One region of the Lysinibacillus sp. UBA5994 genome, then DNA from elsewhere that is predicted to be linked to it. Evidence: riboswitches for the same ligand, from Rfam matches in the RefSeq annotation. Region 1 holds a riboswitch; each other region holds the start of a gene.
What was found. Region 1 has a riboswitch for S-adenosylmethionine ahead of B3D98_RS10480 (O-acetylhomoserine aminocarboxypropyltransferase/cysteine synthase family protein). Riboswitches for the same ligand answer to the same signal wherever they lie in the genome.

Region 1 (5,421 bases):
TTTAATTTAATGAAAGTTCTATAATAATCCAATCCATTTCCAATAAGTTGCAGAGAACAAAAGTACGAGAAGGAAACCGATAATGGTTAAGGGAATTCCAGATTTCAAGAAATCCTTTGTTGTAAAGGAGCCTGTACCATAGGCAAGCATGTTTTGTGGTGCACTAATTGGTAACAGGAAGCCAAAGCTTATGACGAATTGTTGCACAATAACAAAACCAACTTGATCAACATTAGCCGTTAATGTGGAGGCTAAAACGATAAACACAGGTATAAGTGCTGAGGCTAAGCTAGTTGCGCTTGCAAAACCTAAATGAATCAAAATGTTAAATAAAGTTACGAGTGCGATGGTTGCTAGTAAAGGCATAGTATCTAGCCCAAGTGAACCAAAAACTTTATCTGATAACCATGCAGCACCTTGCGTATTTAGTAAAATGGTTCCTAACATAATGCCTACCGCAAAGACGATAATTGTCCCCCATGGAATATGAGGCTCAACTTCCTTCCATGAATACACACCGATTTTAGGCATTAATAGAATCGCGATAGCAATAATTGTGACTGTTGTCGTATCAAATGGATGTAGCTTCCCTTCAGTTGCCCAGAAAAATAGTAAAACTACGGATGTAATGATTAAACGAATTTCAGGAGCCTTTAATGGGCCAAGCTCTGCAAGCTGTTTTTTGATGACCTCTTTACCACCTTCGATATTGCTAGTCTCAGGTTTAATTAAAGCAATCATAATGAAAAATAAAAAGATCGACATAATAATTGAGAAGGGGGCTGCATAAAGTAGCCAAGCACCCCATGAAATATCCACATTAAATTGCTCTTGGATAAAGTTTAAAGCCACCATATTTTGAGCTGCTGCAGTTTTAATACCAATATTCCAAATGGAAACGGCTTGTACCGAAGTAATAACTAATAAGGCAGCAAGCCGACTATCACGTGGTAAACCAAATGCTGCCACCATTCCAAGCAATATCGGTACTACCGCGCCAGCTCGTGCTGTAGCAGAAGGTACAAAAAATGCGAGGACGATAGACACTAAAATAGCGCCAAATACGATAGCTTTTGTTTTCGTTCCTACCAGTGAAAGAATCCAAAGTGCAAGTCGTTTATGTAGATTAGTAATTTGCATTGCTGCCGCTAGAAAAAGAGCTGCTGCTACTAAAGCAACGGCAGAATTACTAAAGCCACTTAAAGATAATTTTAATGCGCTAGCTGTTCCTAGCTCTGTAGTTGGATTATCCATTGACGGAGCGAGTCCTAGTAAAACAGTTACTAGTGCAATGATCATGGCCGAGCTCACAGGATATGAAACGGCCTCTGTAACCCAAAGGATGACTGCAAAAGCTAAAATGGCTAAAGCTCGTTGCCCAGCTATAGGTAAATCACCATTGTTAGGTAAGAAGGTAATAATGATTAGTAACGCGAATGCCAAGCCAATCCATAGTGGCTTTAAATTAAGTTTTGTAGCTGCTTGCTTTGGTGAAGACATATTTTCTCATCCTTTCTACGATAAAAATGACGATTATTATCCATAACATCGGCCTGTATAATGTTTTATTGAGATAAGAATATGTCTATTTTATTGTAGAAAAAAATCTATGTGAAAATGGTGTTTTTTACAGCAATATGAGTAGATAAAGAGAAAAAATACGGTCACAAAAAATACAAAAATATCCATTAAATATTATTTCTTTTTCTTAAAGGCAGATGTTACTTTAGGCTCTGTTCCATTGACTAATCGTTTAATATTTTCGAGGTGCAGGATGATGGCTATGCCAAAAAGAAGAAGAGCTATAATGGTTGGGCCAATGCCAGGAATCCATAAATAAGTTGCTGTACAAAACACGAGATAAAATTCTAGAACACCTACAATTAAATAATTTGTTGCAAAGGATAAAATAACAAATAAAATAAGTGCAAATAAACCAATCTTCCAATCAACAGCAAGTAAAATACCAATGATGGAGGCCGTTCCTTTCCCGCCGTTGAAGCCCATGTAGAAGGGGAAATTATGACCTAAAATAACCCCAGCAGCCATAATATAAGTAAGCAGCCAAATTTGTTCTTCTGTTAAATGAATGGCGTCCGCTAGATAAAAATGTGCACCTATAATAGCGACAACGCCTTTGCCTATATCGATGAGGGCTACTAAAACGCCATACTTCCAGCCAAGGGAAAGAGTAGCATTAGAGGCACCAGCATTACCGTGGCCAGCCTTTTTTAAATCAACCCCCGATAAAAATTGAGCCACTTTAGAGCCGTGAATACAGCCTATTATATAGCCAATCATAAGAAAAATGATCACGGCCTTTACCATAAAAATACTCCTCTCAAAATTTTTTCTAAAATAGTGTATGCGTTCATATTACGTATAAGAGCAGACAGAAGTTTCGGAAAAAATAAAATTTACATGTTGACAGAAAAAAACTCTATGTTTATACTGTGTAACAACGATGGAAATTGAATCTCATACTCTTATCAAGAGCGGCGGAGGGATAGGCCCTATGATGCCCGGCAACCAGTAAGCAATGAGCTTACTAAGGTGCTAATTCCTACAGATTCTTACTTGGATCTGGCAGATAAGGGGAGGAAAACTTGCAACCGCAACCCTCTTCTTAGCTGAAGAGGGTTTTTGTTTTCTACAGAAAAATCCTCCTCATCTCCGGTACCATCGTAAAAAAATAACCATTTGGAGGTACACAATGACAAATTTTAAACCAGAAACATTGCTGTTGCATGGTGGTCAAGAGCCAGACCCAGTGACGGGTTCTCGCACAGTTCCAGTCTATCGCTCAACTGCTTTCGTATTTAAAGACACTGCTCATGCGCAACGTCTTTTTGCCTTAGAGGAAGCAGGGAACATTTACACACGAATTACCAACCCAACAGTTGATGTGTTTGAAAAACGTGTGGCTTTATTGGAAGGTGGAACAGCAGCAGTAGCACTTTCATCTGGTGCAGCAGCTATCGCATTTTCCATTTTAAATCTAGCTGGAGCTGGTGATGAGATAGTAGCAGCTAGTTCTTTATATGGTGGTACGTATAATTTATTTGCTAACACATTACCAAACTATGGTATTAAAACAATTTTTGTAGATGAAACAAACCCAGAGAATTTCAAAGCAGCGATTACTGATAAAACAAAAGCTGTCTTTGCAGAGGTTTATGGTAATCCAAGTTTAAAGGTTTTAGATATTGAGGCAGTAGCTAAAATTGCACATGATAATGGTCTACCATTAATTATTGACAGCACGTTCGCTTCTCCTTACGGTTCTACACCTATTGAATACGGCGCAGATGTTGTAGTTCATTCAGCAACTAAATGGATAGGAGGTCATGGTACAACTTTAGGGGGCGTTGTTGTAGACGCTGGTAAGTTTGATTGGACTAGCGGTCGATTCCCTGGTTTTACTGAACCAGATGCCTCTTACCATGGTCTACGTTATGGAATTGATACAGCTTCTGCTGCCTTTGCTACAAAGCTACGTGTACAATTATTACGTGATTTTGGTCCAACATTAAGTGCTGATGCTGCTTTTAATTTATTGCAAGGGTTAGAAACGCTTCATCTGCGCATCCCTAAACACAATGAAAATGCATTGGCAGTGGCTGAGTATTTACAAAACCACCCATCTGTGGAGTATGTAAATTATAATGGCCTAGAAGATTTTCCGACACATGAGTTAGCAAAAAAATATTTAAGAAATGGCTTCGGTTCAGTGCTTACATTTGGCATAAAGGGTGGACGAGAAGCTGGGCGAAAGCTTATTGATAGCGTGAAATTATTTTCACATGTAGCAAATGTAGGTGATGCAAAGTCATTAATTATTCATCCAGCTTCCACTACTCATCAGCAACTATCAGCAGACGAATTAGTTCAAGCTGGTGTAACCGAGTCGCTCATTCGCTTATCCATCGGTTTAGAGGCAGTAGAGGATATTATTGCTGATTTAGATCAAGCCATTACACAGGCTACAACAACTGAACAAACAGTAGAAGCTTAAAGTTTAAAGAAAATGGTAAGATGTTGTGACGTTAACGTATTTTCTCATTCGATTAGCCTCATTTGGTAATGCGTTAAACGTTGCTACATCAATCTATTACTGCACCCGTTAATTATCAGAACCTTATAAAAAATAATACCAAGTAATTTTATATGTATTATTGACTTTATTAAATCCATGTTATATACTAGGAAATAAGTTAACAGTACGAAAATTTTTTTAAAAAAGGTAAATGTTTTCATAAGTGCTCCCCCACTTTTGAATATATAGAAGAGTAGTTGCCTAGCCAGTGATTACTCTTCCCAAAAACTGATGATAAAGGAGTGTTTAAAATGGGTAACATCTATAGTGCGCAAAACATTGTATCCTATCTAATATATGAGCTAAATGAAGGGCATGTATTTGTCAACAATAAATCCATTCAACACCTTCTTACATCAGTCGAAAGAAAATGGCAGGAAGTATTTGGTCATACAGCATTTCAAGAACATGTTTTTACTGAAAAGGACTTTACTGTAAAGGAAGTATTTGAGGCATATGAACAGTACGGTGTGAGCCATATCTCACTTCCTGCAACAGAGTTTTACTTGAAGTATGGTACATTTCAATTAGTGGAACGTACGTATGCAATACCAAATTTTACAGAAGAAGAGATTAGTCTTGTTCAACAAGCTTTAGCACAATATCGTTATCAATTGCTTTCAAAAGCAAGTTAAAACCCCCTCATATTTTTAAGCTCATTCTCTGCTGCTACAGGGAATGAGTTTTTTCTTTAAAGGGATTGTTATGAGTGTCTGAGCATACATATATATAATAGAAGAAAGACATTCATATATTGAAATGTAAATAGTCAATATTTGTTCAAATCTTATAGATTGATTAATAAAACGTATAATAAAGGGAATGAAACCGATTTCTTTTGCACATCTAGAGAAAACAAATGTCCTTCCTAGAAAGATTTTTCTTGTGCAAAGCGTGTATTTGCGTTACAATTTTCTTTAAGTTAAATTTTGAATTATTTGAATTTGTGTGTGTCCTAACACATATAGAAATAGCGAAACTCATACAAAGAGAGTTGTTGGCTAAAGACTGCGGTGGGTGTCAAATTGTCATGACACAACCCCATGGAAAATTAGCTTTAATGAAACTGCGGAATGTAAGTTGGAGGGAATAACAAGAATGGCAACTATAAAGGCAGCGATTTTAGGATTTGGAACGGTAGGTCAGGGGATTTACCATATTTTAAATGAAAAACGAGAAGAGCTAAAAAATAAATTAGGTATTGAATTAGAGGTAGCGAAGATTTTAGTGACAGATGCTAGTCGTGAACGTGTCCCAGGCACAGCACATTTAATGACAACAAGTATGGATGAAGTCTTAGCAGAGCCAGGTATGCAGGTAGTGTT
Region 2 (5,421 bases), on a different contig from region 1:
GCGAACTTTATATGTTGTAAACTGCTTTTTGCAAAATTTACAATCCACACTACTTTCATAGTAGTAAATGTTAAATGCCATAAGAATCAACTCCTTTGCGTGCACTAAAATTTTATTTCTTTTGTTCTATTTATACGTAAAATTTTATCGTTCAATGTATTTAAGATATTATCTTTTATTTTAACAATTTTGTGTTCTTTGGTATACTCCTTTAGAATTATTAAATAAAAATATTCAAGGAATTTTTAGTTAAATATTATTATAAATACGCTTGTAATAGTTTTTATCGGTGGTGCAAAAGGAAGTTATATAGTTTGCTTAAAGTTTGTCAAAATACTTTCACATATTTCATGGGAGAAAAATTATAAATTGGTTCTAAATGACTATGAAGGAGTGCTCAAAATGAAGTATAATATCGTGTTTTTTGATGTAGACGGCACATTGATTAATTACGAGGATGGCTGTGTGGAAGAAAGTACAAAACAAGCTATTCAGCTATTGCAAGAAAAAGGAATCCATCTTGTAGCGGCTACTGGAAGACCCTTATCTATGTGCTATGAGTTAAAAGCGCTGGGGATTGAAACCTTTATTACTGCAAATGGGGCCTATGTGAAACATAAGGATCTTGTCATACATAAAACTCCGATTGCCAAAGAAATTGTCCACAATGTACAGGCGTTTGCACAGGAACAGCAGCATAGCCTAACATTTTTTACAGAGCAGCTATCCATGAATAGCATACAAAGTCCAGTAGCTTTAAGAGCGATGCAAGAAACTTTATCTTTACGGGATTTTCCACATATAAATGAAAAAATTGTAGATGAAGAGGTTTTTCTCATGTGTCTATATGCGGATGAGCTGGCTGAAAAAAGATATACTAGCCAAGTTTCGAATATATTTTTACAGCGTTGGCATCCTTATATTGTGAATGTATTACAGCAGGATGTTTCGAAGTCTATAGCTATTAAAGCGGTGCTTGATCATTTCAATATTGACCCTAAGAATGCGATTGCCTTTGGGGATGGGGATAATGATATTGACATGTTGGAATATGTAGGAGTAGGAATTGCCATGGGAAATGGTAGTAAAGCTCTAAAAAGTGTTGCGAATTTTGTTACAAAGACATCTACGGATGGCGGTATCAATTTTGCTTTACGTCAGCTTCAAGTCATTTAGAGCGCTGAGGCTACACTATATATAGCAGGTAGATTTTAATAAATTTTAGGTGGGATGATTTATGGCACATCACGTGCAGTCTCTAATTGAACATTACGGATACTTTGGAATTATCGTGATTCTAATTGGAGGTATTGTAGGGGTGCCACTTCCTGATGAGGTGTTTCTAACTTATGTAGGCTATAGTGTTTACCGAGAAAGTCTTGAACATATTCCTGCTTTAGTCAGTGCAATGATTGGTGCGGTTGGAGGCATTACCTTAAGTTACTATATTGGTTATCGTTTTGGCTTACCGTTATTGCAGAAATATGGGCCTAAAATTCATATTACAGAGCAAAAAATTGACTTTACGAAAAAGATGTTTACAAAAATAGGACCTACCCTATTATTAATTGGCTATTTTATCCCCGGGGTACGTCATTTGACAGCGTATATTGCGGCTATTAATAATTATCCTTATAGAAAGTTTGCGCTTTTTGCCTATACAGGGGCATTTATCTGGACGTTCACATTTATATCATTAGGAAAGATGCTTGGAGAGAAATGGCGATTTGTTGGATACTATCTGACTCATTATAGTATCTATCTTATCCTTTTATTTATTGTAGGGATGCTCATTGTTTACTTTCTATTCAAAAAAAGAAATGGACAAACATAAAAGTCGGTATACGCTATACCGACTTTTAAGTTATGGCAAAATAGCAAATGAGCGCACAGGGAAGCCAGATGCTTTTTCTGGCTTAGGTACGATATTGAAGATGATAGCGCCTTTCGCAGGTAGCTTGTCCAAATTCGTCATTAGCTCAATTTGATAGGTGTCTTGGTCAAGTACAAAATATTCGCCATCTAGCTTGCCATTTTTACGAAAATCAGCAGCAGAGTCCGTATCGAAAGTTTCATGACCAATTGCGCTTACCTTGCGTTCTTTTAGTAAAAACTGTAAAGCTTCTAAACCCCAGCCAGGGATATGGTTATGTCCATCTGCATCCTTATTACTGAAAGCCTCTTTATCTGGCCAGCGCTTACTCCAATCTGTGCGTAATGCTACAAATGTTCCTGCTTCAATTTCTCCATGCTTGTCCTCAAAATCAAGAATATCTTCAACACTTAATGAAAAATCATGGTTGCTCGCAGCCTCTTGTGATTTATCAATAACAACAAGGGGAAGAACAAGCTCTTTTAGTTCTAATTCTTCTAAGTAGCGAGTATCTCGCACAAAATGAATGGGTGGGTCGATATGTGTGCCATATTGACCAGGGAACGTGAATTGTTGAGCGAAGAAACCGTCCTTATGAGAAAATAACGTTTCAAATTTAGCGTCCTCAAACATAAAAAAATGTGGTGAATTAGGGCCGAATGTATGTGTTAAGTCAACCCACTGTTTCGATTTTAATAATTGCAATGCTTGTAAAAGTTCATTAGACATCGATTTCCCTGCTTTCTGTAAAAATAGTTGTAAATAAAAAGGAGTCCCCTAATAGAAGAGGACTCCTGCTGCAACAACGGTAGTTCTTCTTCTCATCTTCAAGGCTGATCATTTTGCCAATTGGAATTAGCACCATACTGTTAGCTGGTTGCTGAGACTTCATCGGGCCAATCCCTCCGTCTCTCTTGATAAGAAAAGTAATATAAGAATTTTCAGAAATAACAATACAAACACTTTAGCATAGTTTTTTATAGTTTACAAGTTCACTAGGAATTTTCACCAATTCAAATTTAAGGTGACTCCACAACAATCATTATCAATAAGACGTATTCTAAAACTGTCTGGTGTATAGTTTGTTTCAAATTTCATCGTAATGCCTGTTGATGTGATTAATTTTTCAACCTCTGTTTTATTTGAAAGTTGAGCAGCATTCATTAAATCATGTGCGAATTGTTGGGAGCTATCTATTTTATCCGTAAGTAATTGGGCTTGCTGCATCATTGCCTTTATCCGTGATGCTGAAGCTTTTAATTTGTGTGTATCGACAGGTGGAAAAGGATTATTGGTCGGCATTGCTAGATGTTGCGAAAAGGGTCTAATGGCAAAATGATTAGCGATAGGCGATGTTGGATAATGATAGGGATGCACAAAATACGGATAAGGAATGTAATACAAGGTCATTCCTCCTATCCTATAACTGATATCCTATCTTATGTAGCAAAACGGCTTTCGGTGTTATTAGCAGTGCAATGTTTGTCCTAATCATTGAAAAAGGAAGCTAAAGTAAGCTTCCTTTTAGCCAAGTACATTTAAGACATCATCAATTTTTTTACTATGTGATAAAATGCCATAATTCATCCATGTTAAAAAGTCTACTTCATAGACACAGTTGCTTTTAACGGCAGCTAGGTTTTTCCAAGTAGGAGTTTTTAAAATAGCACGTTCCTCATTTTCATAAATGGAATGTTGTTTATCAAAGGTAATAAATAAATGATCAGCATCTAATTGCAACAATTGAGCAAATGTCAGTTGTGCTTTACGTTGATTGTGCGGAATACTCCATACTAGTGAATGTGGCATTAAACCTAAGTCACGATATAAAATGGGGCCCGTATAGCCACATTCAGGACCCGCATATAGAGTAATGCCAATGGCTGAAATACGGAGAAATGCTACACTTTGCCCATAAACAGATTTGCTAAGAATTCCTTTTGCTTGTTGTACTTTATCTTCATATTGTAGGATTACGTCTTGCATCAAGGAGGTTTTTCCTGTTAGATCTGCAATTTTAAATAAAGTAGATTGCCAATTCTCTCCAGGGTGTGAAAGATGGCAGACGGGGGCTACTTCATCTAAGTGCTGAAAGGATTCCCAACGCTCTACACCAGAATCTAACATAATTAAAGTTGGCTTATAGTAAAAGAGTCGATCCATTTCTCTATTTTGTACATCGATATCTGGCACTTTCTGTAGACCTAAATAGTCTTGTTTCCCCCATTTTGAATGACTGAATTGAGCAATTGGCGTAATCCCAAGCGCAACAAAGAAATCTTCTAAGAATGGTGCAAATACACGTATATGGCTGCTTTGATTTCTTCGATATTGTCCTGGAGAGATGCCGACATGTTCCTTAAAGCGACGATTGAAATAATACTCATTATTAAATCCGACAGACTGGCTAATTTCAAATACTCGATCATTTGTTGTCATTAATAAATGCTTAGCTTTTTCAATACGAAGTTTAGTTAAATAGTGAAGAGGAATTTGTCCCGTAATATCTTTAAAAATGCGCGTGTAATTCCATCTTGGTACGTCAGCTAGCTGTGCTAGCTGCTCAACCGTCCACTCTTTTTCAAAATGTTTTTGTAAATGGTTAACGGACTGCTCAACAGATTGGCGATCATTTTTTTTCATCTGCTTGGGTATGGTTTGATGTAAGAGTAATAACATCAGCTCTTGAAAGTGCACATGCTGTTCAAAAATCGTGTGTTCATCCTCCGCTAACCGGTTTTGATAGATGACTTCTAGCAGTCTATGACATTGTGAAAAGGGGAGAAGATGTCGTTCGCTGATACTTGTAAAATGACTATATGAATTTTGACTATTGCTGAGATTGACAATGTTGAATTGTAACTGATAAAAACAAAGGTGTTCACTTTGAATGTGGATACTAACCGTGTTATTTGGCGGAATCAATATGCACTTTTCTTCACTAAAATGAATGGTGTCATGATCTATGGCTAGCTTTCCGCTACCATTCATTACGATAAAAAGTGTATAGAAATCACTACTAATCAATAACTTTTTTGACGGTTGAATTGAATAAGAGATATTTTGTAACGTATAAACATGTGTTAAGTTACCCATTAATAATTCACCCCTTTTTTTGAATTGGCAGAACAACACAAAGAAAGCCCTCATTAAGAGCTTTCTTTGGAAAATTATTTGACGAACCATTTCTCTAAATCATCATACTTTAGCAAGTTGGCTGTGATTGCGCCAGATTGCCAATATGTGCGATCAGCAATATAAACATGCCCATTTTTTACAGCAGGGAGTGTTTTCCATAGTGTACTATCTAACCATTTAATGGCTTCTTGGTTTTCTTTAGACTCCCATGTTCCGTTTGAAGGGAAAAGGATGATATGATCCGCATCTAATTCCGTGATAGCCTCTTCTGATAAAACCTCGTGAAACTCTGTCATATCACGGGCTAATGGATGTGGTGTTAAGCCTGTCTCTGTGTAAATATAGCCAGAGTAGCGATTTTTAATACCAAATAACGCTAATGTATTATCTGCTACATTTAGTCGTACAAC
Region 3 (5,421 bases), on a different contig from region 1:
TCCTAGCGAGGTATTTTTGTAAAAAAAACAAAAGGAGCAATGTTGCCCCTTTGCTTATTAATACATCAGAATAATTTTCTAATGACTTCATTACTTTAGTTCAATAGTTTATAAACGTGCTTTTTCTCGTAGCGCGTCTGCTTTATCAATTTGCTCCCATGGTACATTTAAATCTGTACGACCAAAATGTCCATACGCAGCAGTTTGTTTATAAATTGGACGACGAAGATCAAGCATTTTAATGATACCTGCTGGGCGTAAATCGAATAGCTCGCGTACCCATTCAACGATCTCGCTTTCTTTCACTCTACCTGTGCCAAATGTATCGACAGCAATGGAAACAGGCTGAGCAACGCCAATCGCATAGGCAAGTTGCACTTCAGCACGCTCTGCTAAGCCAGCTGCTACGATGTTTTTCGCTACATAACGTGCTGCATATGCCGCCGAACGGTCTACCTTGGTTGCATCCTTACCTGAGAAGGCACCACCACCGTGACGTGCATAACCACCGTATGTATCAACAATGATTTTACGTCCTGTTAATCCAGCATCACCTTTTGGCCCACCAATTACAAAACGGCCAGTTGGATTGATGAAGTATTTCGTATTAGCATCTAATAATTCACTCGGTACAACTGGTGCAATAACAAATTCTTTTAAATCTGCTTGAATTTGTTCAAGTGTTGCTTCTTCATCATGCTGTGTTGAAATAACAATTGTATCCACGCGAACCGGTACATTATTGTCATCATATTCAATCGTTACTTGCGTTTTACCATCAGGACGTAAATAGGCAAGTTCACCTGATTTACGTACTTCTGTTAAACGGCGTGCTAATTTGTGTGCCAAGCTAATTGGTAATGGCATTAGCTCTGGTGTTTCATTACATGCATAGCCAAACATTAAGCCTTGGTCACCAGCACCAATTGCTTCTATATCAGCATCTGTCATAGAGCCTTCACGTGCCTCTAATGCCTGATCAACACCTTGAGCAATATCAGGTGATTGTTCGCCAATTGCCACAAGCACCGCTAAGTTCTCAGCATCAAAGCCATATTTACCTCGTGTATAGCCAATTTCAGCTACAGTGTCACGAACAATACCTTTAATATCCACATAAGTAGAAGTAGTAATTTCTCCTGCTACTAATACTAATCCTGTTGTTACAGTTGTTTCACACGCTACACGTGCATTTGGATCTTCTGCTAAAATAGCATCTAAAATGGCATCCGAGATTTGGTCACAAATCTTATCTGGATGTCCTTCTGTTACACTCTCTGATGTAAACAGTCGACGGTTTGTCATTTGGTTTTCCTCCTAAATACTCTTACAATAAGTAGTTGTGTATGAATACGGTACTCATTACCCATGTCAAGTCCGCTCCTAAGGATTGAACTCTCAAGCCGTTACTGCTGCTTTTAACACGAGGATTTCGAAAGATCCGTCATTACAATAAGGAAAGAACTACATATACTTACCTTTACATTGATTTTTAACAATAAAAAAATCCTTTTCTCACGTTACTTTACATGAGGAAAGGAATAATGACTGCGTAACCTTTCACTCTTATCGTTCAAGGGATGTTCCCTTGCATCAGGTTGGCACCAACGCATGTCGTGAAATAGTTCATGCAGGTTGCCGGGTTTCACAGGGCCTGACCCTCCACCAGCTCGGGATAAGAGTATCCGTTCAATCTCATGTTACTGAAAAGGTCGAACGTTGTCAAATATTTTCTTATGTATTACTGTATAGAAAGGAAAGAACTTATTACACAAAAACTTTTCATACTTGGATGATGATGTAAATAGAAGCAAATTAATCCCTACAACATACCTAGCTACTTGTGGTAACATATGTGTGGCTCAATTTTCGTGCCTAATTACAGTAGGATTGATGGTATTCTACTCGAAAAACATTATTTTTTGTCAGTTTATTGAAAAGTGGTAAAAACTCTAAAATAATTTCTTAATTAGTATAGATTATTTAAGCAATTGTGTTATACTATTTTTGAAATTAAGAAAAAATCCCTCTAAATCAAGGGAATACTATAAAAAAGGATGGTATTTAATCGATGAATTCAGTAGAAATTGCAAACGAACTGAAGGAATTATTAAACGGCGGTAACATTAATGTTCAACTTTCAGTACCACAATTAGCAGAAAAAGCTACATCTCGTGGTGAAGCAATGTTAACAGTAGATGGCGCAGTTCGTGCAGAAACTGGCAAATACACTGGTCGTTCACCTAAAGATAAATATACGGTAGAAGAAGAAAGCACAAAAGATCAAATTGACTGGGGTAAAGTCAACCAACCGATTTCTTCTGAAGTGTTCGATAACCTATATGTAAAAGTAATAAAATATTTAAAAGAACGTGACGAGTTATTCGTATTCAAAGGCTTTGCAGGTGCTGACAAAGACTCACAATTAAGCATTCAAGTTATCAATGAATACGCATGGCACAATCTTTTTGCTCATCAATTATTTATCCGTCCAACAGCAGATGAATTAGCTTCTCATGTTGCCGACTTCACTGTCATCTCAGCTCCTAACTTTAAAGCAGATCCTGCGGTTGATGGTACTGCTTCTGAAACATTCATCATCGTATCACTTGAAAAGAAAATTATTTTAATTGGTGGTACAGAATATGCTGGTGAAATGAAAAAATCTATCTTTGGTATCATGAACTACTTATTACCACAACAAGGTATTCTTTCAATGCACTGCTCAGCAAACGTTGGTGAAGCTGGCGATGTAGCGTTATTCTTCGGTCTATCTGGTACTGGTAAAACGACGTTATCAGCTGATCCTGATCGTAAGCTAATCGGTGACGATGAACACGGTTGGTCTGATAATGGTGTATTCAACATTGAGGGTGGCTGCTATGCAAAAACAATCAACCTTTCTGCTGAAAAAGAACCAGAAATCTACAATGCAATCCGCTTCGGCTCTGTATTAGAAAACGTAGCTGTTGATCCAGAAACTCGTATTTGTGACTATGATGATGGTTCACTAACAGAAAATACACGTGTAGCTTATCCAATCCAATACATCGAAAATATCGTTGATCCTTCTGTTGCAGGTCATCCAAAAACAATCATCTTCCTAACAGCTGATGCATTTGGCGTATTACCTCCAATCAGTAAATTAACAAAAGAACAAGCGATGTATCACTTCCTAAGCGGGTTCACTTCTAAACTTGCTGGAACTGAACGTGGTGTGACTGAGCCAGAACCAGTATTCTCTACTTGCTTCGGGTCTCCATTCCTTCCACTTCCTGCAACAGTATACGCAGAAATGTTAGGACAAAAAATTGACGAGCACGGTGCACAGGTATACTTAGTAAACACTGGTTGGACTGGTGGCGAATATGGCACAGGTAGCCGTATGAAACTTTCTTACACACGTACAATGGTCCGTGCAGCAATCGATGGTAAATTAGCAGATGTTGAAACAACACAAGATGCTGTGTTTGGTTTACACATTCCAAAAGCAGTTGAAGGCGTACCTTCAGAAGTGTTAAATCCTCGTGAAGCTTGGGCAGATAAAGCTGCATACGATGCAAAAGCTGCTGAGCTTGCAGGCTTATTCAACGAAAACTTCAAGAAATTCTCAAACGTTTCTGAAGCCATCACTACACTTGGTGGTCCATTAAAATAACGTCTATATAAAAGACAAAGGGAACGAATAAATTGTTCCCTTTGTCTTTTTGTTTTCTCTATGCTTTATTGTTGTTTCATCCACTTGCAAAGAGCACGGACAGTTTCACGATTTTTTGCTGGTGGATATTGATGTGCATAGTTAAGATCATACCAAGTTTCGAATGATTTATTTGCTTCCTCTAAAAAAAATGCCAATTGTCTGGCATGTTCAATATCCACATTTTCATCACGATAGCCATGAATGATAAGAACGGGAGCTGTTATACGCTCTATCTCAAAAAGAGGTGTTCTTGCATCATACGCTTCTGGCACACGATTAGGTGTTCCTCCAATAACGCGCTTCATCATTCTGCGCATATCTGTACGTTCCCAATAAGTGGCCGTTGCATCAGAAACACCTGCCCATGTTACAACAGAAGTAATATCCCTTCTTAAAATAGCTGTCCACAGAGCCATAATACCACCTCGTGAAAAACCAAAAACATGGATATTGTCATTGCAGAATTGTTTGAGTACATCTACGGCATAGACCGCATCGTAACGGTCTGCCCCTGCAAACTCGTCACGCCCCTCTCCCCCACGATTCCCACGATAATATGGGGCAAATACGATAAAGCCCTGCGCCGCAAATTGTGCAATACGAGAGGGTCTTACCATCCCTATGCTTTGCATGCCGCCTCTTAAATATAAAAAGCCATCATATGTACCTTCAGTCTTTGGCTCTGCTAATAGTCCTTTTATACGTAAGCCCTGTGAAAGATAGGTTATTTCCGTTAAACGGATAGCTGGATTTGGTGAAGGATAGGGGCGTTTTTCGATAATATCACCATTGTGTGTCACGATGTTTCAGCTCCTCCAGCATTTTCTTCATCCCCTCATCCTTCATGTGAAAACTCAAGTTAGGATGCTGAGCAAATTCTTCATCAGTTAACCAAAGCATGCCTGACGTTTCTAAATCAAATTCTATATCCTCTTGCGCCAAAAATTGTGCAGTGAAAACGGATTTACAAAAAACGATTTCATCATACACTGCATACTCTGCAAACCATTGAAGATTTTTCACATGAACACCCGTCTCTTCAAAAACTTCTCGAATCGCCGCCTCCTCTAAGGTTTCCCCTTCTTCTAATTTCCCTCCTGGCACTTCTACACCACGTCGTTTATGGACAGTACATAACCATTTATTTTCATGCTTTAAAAGGACAAGGACGTGTTTAGGTTCTACTTTAAATTCGCCTCTTGTAAAACTCAAATCTACTTGTAGGCCATGTAAATCTGTAAATGTTAACATATCTTCAACCTCACGTTCTTTCTTGTTGCAAAACAAAAGTTACTTTCTTTATCATTACTTCTATTTTATGGACGGAATTTAATCATCATTCCTATTCCTATCTATATTAACTATATTGTAAACCTACAATGACAAGCAACCCTAAGCTACAGTCTTGTAAAGCATGAAAAAAAGCGTGCTTCATAGGAAGACACGCTTTTCTTTAGATTACTTGCTGACCGTCAAAATAGACGATAGGACTTTTCACAACACAATCAATATGAACATCTGACGCATTGGCTCCACCAAATGGCGCATTACTGCCAAAAGCGATATGGATGGTCCCATACACCTTCTCATCCTCTAATACATTGCCACATAGGATAGCACTTTTATTGGCTCCGATGCCAAACTCTGCAATGACTCTACCATTGCCTTCACCAAGTAATGCCAGTAGTCGTGGACCATCAGGACCGATTGCTTCTTCTAAG
Region 4 (5,421 bases), on a different contig from region 1:
GCTTAATTGAGTCATTAACTGGCTTAAGCTACACAGCAGCACTGTTTATTTTTGCGATTTCCGTGTTAGTATATGTGATTATCGGAGGCTTCCGTGCGGTTGCACTTACAGATACGGTCCAAGGTTCAATTATGGTGATTGGTACAATTATTTTATTAATCGGCACCATTGTGGCAGGTGGAGGCATCGACAATATAATGGCCTCACTGGTCGCTGAAAATCCTGACTTTGTGTCACCATTTGGCGCACAAGGAGATTTAACGCCTCTGTATGTCTCAACATTTTGGATTCTCATTGGTGTAGGGGTTGTAGGACTTCCGCAAATTGCGGTTCGTGCGATGAGCTATAAGGATTCCAAAAGTATGCATCAAGCGATTCTTATTGGCACGATTGCCATAGGGACAATCATGTTTGGCATGCATTTAATTGGGGTGTTAGCCCGACCTGTCTTACCGGGCATTGAGATTGGTGATAAAGTCATGCCGCTCCTGACGTTGAAGGTATTACCGCCATTTTTAGCAGGAATCGTTTTAGCTGCACCAATGGCTGCGACAATGTCTACGGTTAATGCTTTACTAATGCTTGTCAGCTCTACAGTTGTCAAAGACATCTATTTAAATTATATGAAGCCGAAAGCTAGTGATGCAGAGATAAAGCGTGCAAGCTTTATTGTAACAACAGTCATTGGCCTAGCCGTTGTCATCTTTGCACTCAATCCACCTGATTTATTAGTGTGGTTGAACTTATTTGCCTTCGGTGGACTAGAGGCTGTCTTTATTTGGACAGTCGTTTTAGGATTGTATTGGAAAAAAGCGAATAAATACGGAGCGATTGCGTCAATGATTTCAGGCATGTTGTTGTATATTATGATTGATCGGTTTTATCCTTCTGTCTTTGGTATGCATACAGTCACGATACCAATTGTCGCATCCTTCTTTATTTTTGTGATTGTCAGTTTGTCCACTAGTCATAAATTTAAAAACGAAAAGCTTATGATTTAACGCCAAAACGCCACAGATTTCAAATTCTGTGGCGTTTATTTTAATGCATCATAAAATCATAGGCATTTTTCGCAAGTAATGTCATTGTAACGACAATAAATAGCGTGCGGACAAAGCCACTTCCTTTCTTGATTGCCATCCGTGAGCCAAGCATAGCCCCACCAATTTGCGCAATGCCCATGACTAGACCATAAACATAATGAATTTGACCTAAGTAAGCAAACATACAAACACCAGCCACATTACTCGCCAAATTTAAAAACTTCGCATTACCAGCCGCCTTTAAAAAATCGAAGCCTACCAATAAGAAGCTAAAGATTAAAAACGACCCTGTCCCAGGACCAAGAAATCCATCATAAAAACCAATAGCAAATAATAGCAGCATAAATAAAAACAAATGTTTTTTAGATAGATTTTTTACGGTAGAGACGGCACCCCAATCCTTTTTAAAGATCGTATATACCCCAACAGCCGCCAGCATAACAAGCATTAATGGCTTTAGTAATGCTGGATTAATCAGATGCACAGTCCAAGCACCACATAATGATCCGATAAATGCTAGTGGAAAATATTTGAGGACAGAGCGAATGTCCAGCTGGCCAGAACGATAGAAAGAAATAGAGGAAGTGAGCGAGCCCATAGCTCCTGCTAGTTTGTTCGTGGCAACCGCAGCAGCTGGATTGAGCCCAACAAATAGTAAGGCTGGTAGTGAAATTAAACCGCCCCCTCCCACTACTGAGTCAACAAAAGCCGCCAGAAATCCAAAAGAAATTAATAGTATGAGAATATGTACATCGATTTCAAACAACATATGACACCTCTTTATAATTAGTTACTACTGAAATAGTAACTAATTTTATTTACGCTGTAAACCCCATTTTTTCATTGGCAAATCTTCACATTGGTAGCCTATAATAAAGATAATGGAGGGATTACATGGAGGAATTAATCACCCAGCTGAAAGAAATGGGTTTTACAGAATATGAAGCGAAGGCCTATACGGCACTTGTTCAGCAAAGTCATGTCAGTGCTTATCAGGTTAGTAAAAATTCTGGCATACCACGTGCAAGAGTGTATGATATTTTAAATATCCTTGTAGAAAAGGGCATCGTGTTAAAAGAAGAGACCGCAGAACAAACGACCTATTCGGCAATGCCTGTGTCTGTGTTCTTACAGCAAATGCAACAGCGCTGGGAGTCGAATTTTACGTCTATAAGCGGAAAATTAGAGAAATTAGAGGAAAAAGTACAGGAAGCTGAGCCTAAAGTGGTCATGCTGAAGGGCAAGGAATCCATTATCAACTATTGTCAGTCACTTCTAAAGAAGGCGAAGAAAAAAGTGATGCTGTCGATGTGGGAAGATATGTATGATGCCTTACGTGAAGATTTGCAAGAGGTGGCGCTGCATGTTCCTGTTCATGGCATTACGTTGTATGTAGGAGAGCATCTCGCCTCAATTGACCAGCATAGAGCCACACATTATACAAAAAAAGCGTCTACACCGCATTGGTTTATCTTATCGATAGATGGTCAGGAAATGATTTATGGTCATTCTCCATCTACCCAAGAGACGGCCTTTATCACCAATGATCCGGTTCATATTTATTTGTTAGAGGATTATATATGGCATGATGTGCTCATCAATCGGTTAGTAAAACGTGATGACCAGGAGTTAGAAGACTGGATTGCTAAGGAACGTAAAGCTTTTTTCTTAGAATAGTCGTATAAGGAAGGGGAGTTACTTGAAAAAATTCGTGTTGCTAGGTTTAATAAGCCTACTAATGCTAGGAGCCTGTAATGCTACACCACCTACCGATCCACCAACGATTCATGAGCTAACGGTTGTCCCAGATAATGTCCAAAAAAATATCGTTTCTAATGACAGAATACAACTATTGCATGAAAAGGATGCTCCATATTACCTTGTTTATTATTCAAAAGGGAATGTATTGGCAAGTATTACAGCTGAGGGAAATAGGCTTATTATCCAGTTAGAAGAAGGCAGCGAGCAAAGGAAAGAGGCTCAACCCTATGTTTTTAAAGTCACCGTCAAGAATCCTGAGCTGGATACCATTGATTTGCGAATTAACGGTCAGAGTACGCCAATTGATCGTATGACCATTATGTGATAAAAGAAACCGAAATCCCTTTAGAAATGAGATTTCGGTTTCTTTACGTGATGCCTAATAAAAGACTTTGTCTACGTTATATTTAGAGCGGAAAGTATTAATCGCATATGTTTCGTAAATTTCACGTTCCATTGGATCTTCTACTTCATAGACTTCAATTTTGAACACTTCATCACGATGGTTTTTCATCGGAGATACATTATCCTCGAAATGTTTTTTAATACGTTGACGAATTTTACGTGCTTTCCCAACAAACAATAGCTCATTCTTGTCATTATAGAATAAGAAAATGCCGCCTTTATCACGTGTGATTTTATGGAAGTCAATAAAACCGAAGTAAGGTGTGATCGGCACATCACCTGGTTTTAAATCTTGTTCACGTTGACGGATTACTAGATCTGGTTTTGGAAATTCAATTTTAATCAAACTATTCACGTTCCTCTCTCTTACTAAAAGTATATGGTAACATAATTACTGCATGTTTACCATAAATTTTAAATGCAGAAACACCACATATAGCAAGCTTAGTGTACATCAAATGAGCAAGGAACATGCACATGAATCACAAAATATTCTATGAATTATTGATATTCTAACTAGTTCGTGTTACAATTCAAGATAATTAAATAATCTTATCAAGAGAAGCTGAGGGATTTGGCCCGATGACGCTTCAGCAACCTCTAACAATTGTTAGAAAGGTGCTAATTCCAGCAAAGGATTTTTTCCTTTGAGAGATAAGAGTGGACGTGAAAAAAATCCTTCTCATTCTATCTCGTATGGAATGAGGAGGATTTTTTAATTTCGTTGCATCCTACGCAAGTAAGATTTGCTAAAAGAGAGTGATTATAGAGAGGGGAAAGCAAGATGCCAATTAATATTCCGAAAAATTTACCAGCTGGAGAACATTTACGTGAGGAAAAAATCTTCGTCATGGAAGAAGATCGTGCGAAAACACAGCAAATCCGTCCATTAAATATATTAATATTAAATTTAATGCCTGAAAAAGAAAAAACAGAGCTCCAATTATTACGTTTATTGGGGAATACACCATTACAAGTCAATATTACCTTTTTGAATACAGCCACACACGAGTCTAAAAATGTGAGTAAATCCCATTTGCAGCTTTTCTACACAACGTTCAATCAGATTCTACACCGACGCTATGATGGTATGATTATAACTGGTGCGCCAGTAGAAAAAATGGCTTTTGAAGAGGTCAACTATTGGCAGGAAATTTCAGAAATTATGGATTGGTCTAAAAAGAATGTGACATCCGTGCTACATATATGTTGGGGGGCACAGGCTGCATTGTATCATCATTATGGCATTGGGAAGGTTGAGCTTTCTGCTAAATGCTCAGGCGTCTATTCCCATGTGATTACAGATTTAACTGTAGATTTGGTACGTGGCTTTAGTGATTTATTTACTGCACCTCATTCACGCTATACATCTGTTTCGATTGACGAGGTTCGCAATCATCCAGATCTACGATTATTATCCTATTCAGAGGATGCTGGGGTATTTATTGTACAATCAAAAGATAATAAAAATATTATGATTACGGGGCATCTAGAGTATGATGCGACAACACTAGCCGATGAATATAGTCGCGATGTGGCGAAGGGCATAGATATCGCCGTTCCTGTAAACTACTTCCCGAATGACGATCCGACACAAGTGCCGATGAATACATGGCGTGCCCATACGCATCTATTATTCTCTAACTGGTTGAACTACTATGTTTACCAAGAAACACCATATGAATGGGATTTTGTAGATGAAATCGAATATCATATTTAATTAATAAAAAGTCTAATTTCTTTTCTAGCTTAGAAGAAATTAGACTTTTTGATTGTCATCTTCTGTTTCCTGCTGAGGTGTTTCGTTTTTTTGAGCCTTGGATTTACGATTGCGAATAACTACCACAATCAACAAAAGTATGGGTAATAAAATGGTGAAAATAAAGGAAAAGATTGGCCAAATTTCATTATTATAATTAGTAGAATGCACAATATCTGGATGAACAATTTGAGAAAGTCCAATGACAATTATACCCATCGGTATAATAAGCGGACGATGATCCTTAATCTTCAAAATTTGTGCAAGGCCAACAACGGTCGTATAGAAATACATAAATGTACGAATATATATAGACGTAATCCACATAAATGCCATAATGATTTCTATGCGCTGTAAAAAATTCCCTATAGATATTCTTTGCGCTAAGGCATAGCTAGGAAATGTCCTTGATGCAGTGTTTTCAGGACCTAATACAAGAATCGATAGGACAAT

Region 2: it holds a riboswitch for S-adenosylmethionine, as region 1 does, so the genes downstream of both, B3D98_RS19640 (cyclase family protein) here and B3D98_RS10480 (O-acetylhomoserine aminocarboxypropyltransferase/cysteine synthase family protein) in region 1, are expected to answer to the same signal.
Region 3: it holds a riboswitch for S-adenosylmethionine, as region 1 does, so the genes downstream of both, metK (methionine adenosyltransferase) here and B3D98_RS10480 (O-acetylhomoserine aminocarboxypropyltransferase/cysteine synthase family protein) in region 1, are expected to answer to the same signal.
Region 4: it holds a riboswitch for S-adenosylmethionine, as region 1 does, so the genes downstream of both, metA (homoserine O-acetyltransferase MetA) here and B3D98_RS10480 (O-acetylhomoserine aminocarboxypropyltransferase/cysteine synthase family protein) in region 1, are expected to answer to the same signal.

What each region holds. Positions count from the first base shown of each region.
Region 1 is NZ_DJAU01000030.1:8,752-14,172, reverse strand. It holds gene B3D98_RS10490 (DASS family sodium-coupled anion symporter) at 19-1,500, opposite strand; gene B3D98_RS10485 (glycerol-3-phosphate acyltransferase) at 1,696-2,328, opposite strand; SAM riboswitch class I at 2,484-2,597, shown strand; gene B3D98_RS10480 (O-acetylhomoserine aminocarboxypropyltransferase/cysteine synthase family protein) at 2,714-4,015, shown strand; gene B3D98_RS10475 (hypothetical protein) at 4,348-4,731, shown strand; gene B3D98_RS10470 (homoserine dehydrogenase) at 5,195-5,421, shown strand, end outside.
Region 2 is NZ_DJAU01000057.1:151,199-156,619, reverse strand. It holds gene B3D98_RS19655 (DUF2225 domain-containing protein) at 1-81, opposite strand, end outside; gene B3D98_RS19650 (Cof-type HAD-IIB family hydrolase) at 403-1,176, shown strand; gene B3D98_RS19645 (DedA family protein) at 1,238-1,834, shown strand; gene B3D98_RS19640 (cyclase family protein) at 1,865-2,602, opposite strand; SAM riboswitch class I at 2,692-2,797, opposite strand; gene B3D98_RS19635 (hypothetical protein) at 2,879-3,283, opposite strand; gene B3D98_RS19630 (AraC family transcriptional regulator) at 3,398-4,969, opposite strand; gene B3D98_RS19625 (ABC transporter substrate-binding protein) at 5,044-5,421, opposite strand, start outside.
Region 3 is NZ_DJAU01000024.1:31,342-36,762, reverse strand. It holds gene metK (methionine adenosyltransferase) at 109-1,305, opposite strand; SAM riboswitch class I at 1,564-1,682, opposite strand; gene pckA (phosphoenolpyruvate carboxykinase (ATP)) at 2,072-3,658, shown strand; gene B3D98_RS07150 (alpha/beta hydrolase family protein) at 3,724-4,500, opposite strand; gene B3D98_RS07145 (NUDIX domain-containing protein) at 4,484-4,951, opposite strand; gene B3D98_RS07140 (aminopeptidase) at 5,154-5,421, opposite strand, start outside.
Region 4 is NZ_DJAU01000026.1:31,552-36,972, forward strand. It holds gene panF (sodium/pantothenate symporter) at 1-1,001, shown strand, start outside; gene B3D98_RS08245 (TSUP family transporter) at 1,042-1,812, opposite strand; gene B3D98_RS08250 (TrmB family transcriptional regulator) at 1,938-2,720, shown strand; gene B3D98_RS08255 (hypothetical protein) at 2,743-3,129, shown strand; gene B3D98_RS08260 (nucleotide excision repair endonuclease) at 3,184-3,555, opposite strand; SAM riboswitch class I at 3,759-3,870, shown strand; gene metA (homoserine O-acetyltransferase MetA) at 3,994-4,929, shown strand; gene B3D98_RS08270 (GerAB/ArcD/ProY family transporter) at 4,969-5,421, opposite strand, start outside.